Regions from separate parts of the Williamsia herbipolensis genome, predicted to be linked through region 1. Evidence: predicted binding sites of a transcription regulator. Region 1 holds the regulator's gene; the other holds the start of a gene.
The links. The regulator LexA, encoded in region 1, represses DNA repair genes until DNA is damaged. The targets are predictions, from matches to a motif close to CGAACANNTGTTCG.

Region 1 (3,258 bases):
GCAGTTCGAGCACGAACGGCGGCGGCGGATGGCCTGTCCCTCGTCGGCAACACGCGAGTCGACCACTCGGGTGTCCTCGTGCTTGCAGAAGGGGCAGTGCATCGACGTGTCCTCGAACCTGATCCGCGGGCGACGCGCGTCGAGGACGGACCCCGGGGCGTCACAGGGTCCGATGTGGACCCACGGTCGCGAGGATACCGACCCGGGTCGACCGTCACACACCGGTCAGTTCCGGTAGAGCGGCGCGAGCAGCGGTTGGCCGGCGGTGAGGGCCGATCCGCTCATGTGGTTGAGCTCCCTGATGTCGGCGACGACCGCAGACGTCGACCGATCCGGGGCGACGCGCTGCGCGAGCTCGCCCAACGACTCCCCGCCGCGGACGTGGACCACGGAGGTGCCGGAGATCGGCGCGGCGGTCGACTCGGTGGCGGCCGCCCCACCGATGACGACCGACCACACCGCGATCGCGAGGGCGATGCCGGCGACGATGGCCGCGCCCCATCCGATGGGGGCGGGACGGCGCGACACCGGTGCGTGGCGGCGTCCGTCGGCGCACACGACGCCCGCGGGGCGTGCCGCGACCGGCCGACCCGAGGGGCGGCGCCGTGCGGGCACGGGGCGCGGCGCCGGACGCGGCGCGCGCTCGACCGTGGCTCCGGCGGGCCGGTGACCCGCGTAGCCGGTGGTGCTGCTGTGACGCGTGAGAGTCTGATTCATGACGTGCTCCTCATCGACCAGACGTTCGAGTGAACGTGTGTTCGATTTGTATCACGCACCTCCGACAATGTCCCGACACGGTCGAACAAATGTTTGAAAGTTGTTATCTGCTGCACTACTGTCCCAGGTGACAGCAGGTCCGCGCGTCGTCCGAACCGTTCGAACAGACCGGTCGGGAGCGGGCCGCGACAGGAGGGACACCGTGTCCGACACCACCGTCACCACCACCGACTTCGCCGACGGCCCGATCAGCGAGGCCGATCTGACGCCTCGGCAGGCGAAGGTCCTCGAGGTCATCCGTGCGTCGGTCCGCGAGCGCGGTTATCCCCCGAGCATCCGCGAGATCGGGGACGCGGTCGGCCTCAACTCCACGTCGTCGGTCGCCCATCAGCTCCGCACCCTGGAGCGCAAGGGCTTCCTCAAGCGCGACGCGAACCGCCCCCGCGCGGTGAACGTCCAGGACGCCGATCCCGGTGACGGCGGCGGGTCGGATGCACTCTCGCTGCCGACCCCGACCTTCGTCCCGGTCCTCGGTCGGATCGCGGCCGGCGGGCCCATCCTCGCCGAGGAGGCCGTCGAGGAGGTCTTCCCACTCCCCCGCGAACTCGTCGGCGACGGCGCGCTCTTCCTGCTCCGGGTGGTCGGCGAGTCGATGATCGACGCCGCCATCTGCGACGGCGACTGGGTGGTCGTCCGCCAGCAGAACGTCGCCGACAACGGCGACATCGTCGCGGCGATGATCGACGGCGAGGCCACGGTGAAGACCTTCAAGCGCACCGGCGGACACGTGTGGCTGATGCCCCACAACCCGCAGTTCGAGCCCATCCCGGGTGACGAGGCGGCCATCCTCGGCAAGGTCGTCACCGTCATGCGCCGCCTCTGATCGACCGCACGCACCCCGCAGATCCCATCTGACCACGCCGCGTGTCACACTGAGTTCCCCGTTCGGCGGACGACAGGAGAAGTGATGGGCGCGCAGCGATTGGTCCTCGACGGGGCGGTGGTCGTCGTGACCGGCGCCGCCGGCGGCATCGGGCGAGAGGTCGTCCGTGAGGTGCATCGCCGCGGTGCCCGGGTGGTCTCACTCGACCTCTCCCAGGCGGCGGTCGACGACGCCGTCCGCGGACTCGATCCCGACCGCGTGCTCGCGGCACGCGCCGACGTCACGGTCCCCGCTGACCTGTCCGACGCAGTCGATCGCGCCGTTGCGCGGTGGGGACGGATCGACGTGGTGTTCGCCAACGCCGGTATCTCCAGCGGAGATTCGGCCGACACCGTGGCCAGCGTGGCCGACGGCGTGTTCGAGCGCGTCATCGGCGTCAACCTGATGGGCGTGTGGAACACGGTGCGGGCGGCACTGCCCCACATCATCGACTCCCGGGGCCACGTCCTCGTCACCTCGTCGACGTACGCCTATCTCAACGGGATGGTGAACGCGCCCTACGCGGCGTCGAAAGCCGCCGTCGAACAGATCGGACGCGCGTTGCGCAGCGAGCTCGCGGCCCACGGTGCGACGGCCGGGGTGCTCTACCCCGGATGGGTCGCGACCCCCATCGCCGACGTCGCCTTCGGCAAGGACGAACTGGCCACCGCGCTGATCAAGCGGGCCTTCCCGCGTCCCCTGCTCACGCCGATCAAACCCCGACGGGTCGGCCTGGCGGTCGCCGACGGGATCGAGGCCCGGTCACCGCGCATCCAGGTGCCACGCCGGTGGATCCCCGTCGCCGCACTGCGCGGGATCGTCAACCCGCTGTCGGATGCCGCCCTGCACCGTGATCCGACCATGATCGGCCTCGTGCGTGAGGTGGAGGACCGAGCTCACCGGCGGTGAACCCGATCGACCCTCGTCGCCGTCAGGCGTGCAGTGGCGCCGCCGCGGCGGCCCGTGCATCTGCCGGATCCGCAGTCGCCAGCGCCGCCTGCGCCGCGGCCCGGCACTGCGCCGTGGTCACCTGACCCAGCGCCGCACCCACCCCCGCCGCGGCCGCGGGTGCGCTCGACAGTGACGTGACCCCCATGCCCACCAGCACGCAGGCGAGCAACGGGTCGGCGGCGGCCTCACCGCACACGCCGACGGACTTGCCGGTCGCCGAACCCGCTGAGGCGACCATGTTGATCAGCGCGAGGACGGCTGGCTGCCACGGGTCGGTGAGGTAGGCCAGTTCGGCGGACATGCGGTCGGCCGCCATCGTGTACTGCGTGAGGTCGTTGGTGCCGATCGACACGAAGTCGACCTCGGCGAGGATCGACGGCGCGAGCAGGGCGGCCGAGGGGATCTCGATCATCACCCCGGCGACCAGGCCGCGGGCACGCACCTTCGCCGCGAAGTCGCGCGCCTCGGTCGCGGTGGCCACCATCGGGGCCATCACCCACGGGGACGAGCCGGTGGCCTCGGCGGCGGCCGCGATCGCGTCGAGCTGCCGGTCGAGCAGACCCGGGTTGCCGAACGCCACCCGCAGACCGCGCACACCGAGAGCGGGGTTGGCCTCGGTTCCGTTGTCGGCGAACAGGAGCGGCTTGTCGGAGCCGGCGTCGAGGGTG
Region 2 (3,258 bases), 1.0 Mb from region 1:
TCGAGCCTCCTGCCGCCGCAGGTCCCCGCGGCGAACACACGCTCGGAATCGTTCGATCTCGTGGTGCTGGAGGCGTTCGCCGAGATCGACGCGCGCTGGCATGAACAGCTCGGTGATCTCGACCTCGCGGTCGACGAGATCCCGCGGGTCCTCCCCCGCGATCCCGAGACCGTGCAGTGGCCCGACGAGGTGACCGCCGACGGCGCCATCCCCCTGGCCCGGCTGCTGCCGGCGGGTATCGACGCGAACGGGCGTCCGTCACGGGCGCGGATCGTCATCTTCCGTCGGCCGTTGGAGAGTCGCGCGGACAAGGGAGCCGATCTGCTCGACCTCGTCCACGAGGTCCTGGTCCATCAGGTGGCCACACATCTCGGGCTCGACGAGGACACCATCGATCCCGAACCGCACTGACCCGAGAAGCACAGCCACGGAGAGGTTCTCGAGGCGGTCAGGCGCGCTGTCGCGGGACGCGGTGCCCGGTCAGATGATGCCGCGCTTGAGGCGGCGGCGCTCACGCTCGGACAGTCCGCCCCAGATGCCGAAGCGCTCGTCCTTGTGCAGTGCGTACTCGAGGCACTCGGCCTTCACCTCGCAGCCCGAGCAGATGCGCTTGGCCTCGCGGGTGGAGCCGCCCTTCTCCGGGAAGAACGCCTCGGGGTCGGTCTGCGCGCACAGCGCGCGGTCCTGCCACTGGTCCTCGATGTCGTCGAAGAGGGCATCGAAGTCGTCGGTGACGAGGCTCAGGTGCGGGGTGGACGGCATGGCGGGTGCGAACGCGGGCGCGGACTCCGCGGCGCTCTCCGCCGACGGGTAGGCGTGGTTCGACGGGAATCCGTCACCCATCCGGTGCTCGAAAGTCATCGCCGGGCTCCTCGTGAATTCGTTTGCGGCCGCAGGGCGACCGAGGTGGGTGATGACCGTCGCCGCAGGGGCGCAGCCGGTGCGAGAATCGTGGTGCATGGGTACAGCCGGTGCCACCGCGTACGAACCGGGCCGTCGGGCCTGTTCGAACGTGTGATCGAACACGAAGTCGCTCAACGATTCTCGATCACAAAACGCTAATGACACTGGTGTGATTAGACACGTACGCCGGTGTCTCGGTCAAGCGAAACGGCGAAATTGCCAATACCACTGCCGGTCCGGTATTCCGCGACACGACACCACCGGAGTGTCGCACCACTGGCGTGTCGGATGTCTCGGTCGGGTCTCGATGGCCACGGGCCGGTCGTCACCACGCCCATTAGAGTGGGCGGTCGTGAAGGCAACGGTTCTCGTCGGTGGCGTCGGTGGCGCCCGATTCCTGCAGGGTGCGCGCCATCTGTTCGGCCGCACCCCGTTTCCCGCCGGAGCCGAGTCCACGTCGTCGGACTCCGGCGTCACCGCCATCGTCAACGTCGGCGACGACGCGTGGATGCACGGGGTGCGCATCTGTCCCGATCTCGACACGTGCATGTACACCCTGGGCGGGGGCATCGATCTCGAACGCGGGTGGGGTCGCACCGACGAGACCTGGAACGCCAAGGAGGAGCTGGCCGCCTACGGCGCCGATCCGGACTGGTTCGGGCTGGGCGACCGCGATCTGGCCACCCATCTCATCCGCACGCAGATGCTCGACGCCGGCTACACCCTCACCGACATCACCGAGGCCCTGTGCAAGCGGTGGCAGCCCGGTGTGCGACTGCTCCCGGTGACCGACGATCGCCACGAGACCCACGTGGTGGTCAACCGCAGCGGCGACCCCGACGACGCGAAGGTGGCGATCCACTTCCAGGAGTGGTGGGTCCGTTACCGGGCCCAGATCCCCACCCACGGCTTCGCTCAGGTCGGTTCGGAGAAGGCGACGCCGGCCGCCGGCGTCCTCGAGGCGATCGCCGACGCCGACATCGTCTTGCTGGCGCCCAGCAACCCCGTCGTCAGCATCGGCGCCGTGATCAGCGTTCCCGGCATCCGCGCCGCCCTGCGCGCGACGAAGGCTCCGGTGGTGGGGATCTCGCCGGTGATCGGCGGGGCTCCCCTGCGCGGCATGGCCGACGAGTGCCTGTCGGTGATCGGGGTCGAGACCACGTCGGAGGCCATCGGCGCCCATTACGGCGCACGATCGGGCACCGGCATCCTCGACGGCTGGCTGGTCGCACCGGGCGACGGCGCCGACATCCCCGGCATCGCCACCCGCGAGGTGCCGTTGGTCATGAGTGATCCGGAGACGACGGCCCAGATGGTCCGCGACGCCTGCGATCTCGTCGGTGTCGCACATGACCGCTGATCCCCGCCCGCCTGCGACCGGCGATCACGCGGCCACCGGCACGCTCGAGATCATCGGGGTCCGTGGTCTCCCCCGCTTCGTCGAGGGGGACGATCTGGCCGCCGCGATCGCCGGCGCCGCACCGGATCTGCGCGACGACGACGTCGTGGTGGTGACGAGCAAGGTGTTCTCGAAGATCGAGGGCCGCATGGTCACCGCACCGATCGATCCCGAGGAACGGGACACGTTGCGGCGCACGCTGATCGACTCCGAATCGGTGCGCGTCCTGGCACGCAAGAACCGCACGCTGATCACGGAGAACGCGCTCGGCATCGTGCAGGCGGCGGCCGGGGTGGACGGCTCGAACATCGACACCGACCAGCTGGCGCTGCTGCCCGTCGATCCCGACGCCAGCGCCCGACGATTGCGCGACCGACTGGCCGCCGATCCCGGTGTGCGCGTCGCGGTGATCGTCACCGACACCATGGGACGCGCCTGGCGCAACGGCCAGATCGACGCGGCCATCGGCTCGGCCGGCATCGCGGTGACCCACCCCTATGACGGCAGCGTCGATCCGCACGGGAACCCGCTGATCGTCACCGACATCGCCGTGGCCGACGAGATCGCCGCGGCCGCGGATCTGGTGAAGGGCAAGCTGATCGAGACGCCCGTCGCCATCGTGCGCGGCCTGCGACCCCACGACGACGGCTCCGGCGCACGCGATCTCGTCCGCCCGGGTGACGAGGACCTGTTCTGGCTCGGGACCACCGAGGCCATCGACCTCGGTCGACGTCAGGCCCTCCTCACCCGCCGCTCGGTGCGCGCCTTCACCACCGAACCCGTGGAGCCGGAGGTCATGGACGCGGCGTTCGCCGAGGCGCTGACCGCCCCCGCGCCGCACCACACCCACCCGGTACGTCTGGTGTGGGTGCGTGACCGGGAACGTCGGATCCGCCTGCTCGACGCGATGGCCGATCGCTGGCGTCGGGACCTCGCGGCCGACGGACGTGACGAGG

Region 2: cofD (2-phospho-L-lactate transferase) is a predicted target of LexA. The motif match lies at 1,008-1,021, and genes of this name have one in related genera.

What each region holds. Positions count from the first base shown of each region.
Region 1 covers NZ_CP108021.1:279,049-282,306, reverse strand. The annotation lists gene nrdR (transcriptional regulator NrdR) at 1-102, opposite strand, end outside; gene OG579_RS01255 (LysM peptidoglycan-binding domain-containing protein) at 226-717, opposite strand; gene lexA (transcriptional repressor LexA) at 920-1,600, shown strand; gene OG579_RS01245 (SDR family NAD(P)-dependent oxidoreductase) at 1,685-2,548, shown strand; gene OG579_RS01240 (phosphoenolpyruvate--protein phosphotransferase) at 2,571-3,258, opposite strand, start outside.
Region 2 covers NZ_CP108021.1:1,288,395-1,291,652, forward strand. The annotation lists gene OG579_RS05880 (metallopeptidase family protein) at 1-411, shown strand, start outside; gene OG579_RS05885 (WhiB family transcriptional regulator) at 481-762, opposite strand; gene cofD (2-phospho-L-lactate transferase) at 1,256-2,263, shown strand; gene OG579_RS05895 (coenzyme F420-0:L-glutamate ligase) at 2,253-3,258, shown strand, end outside.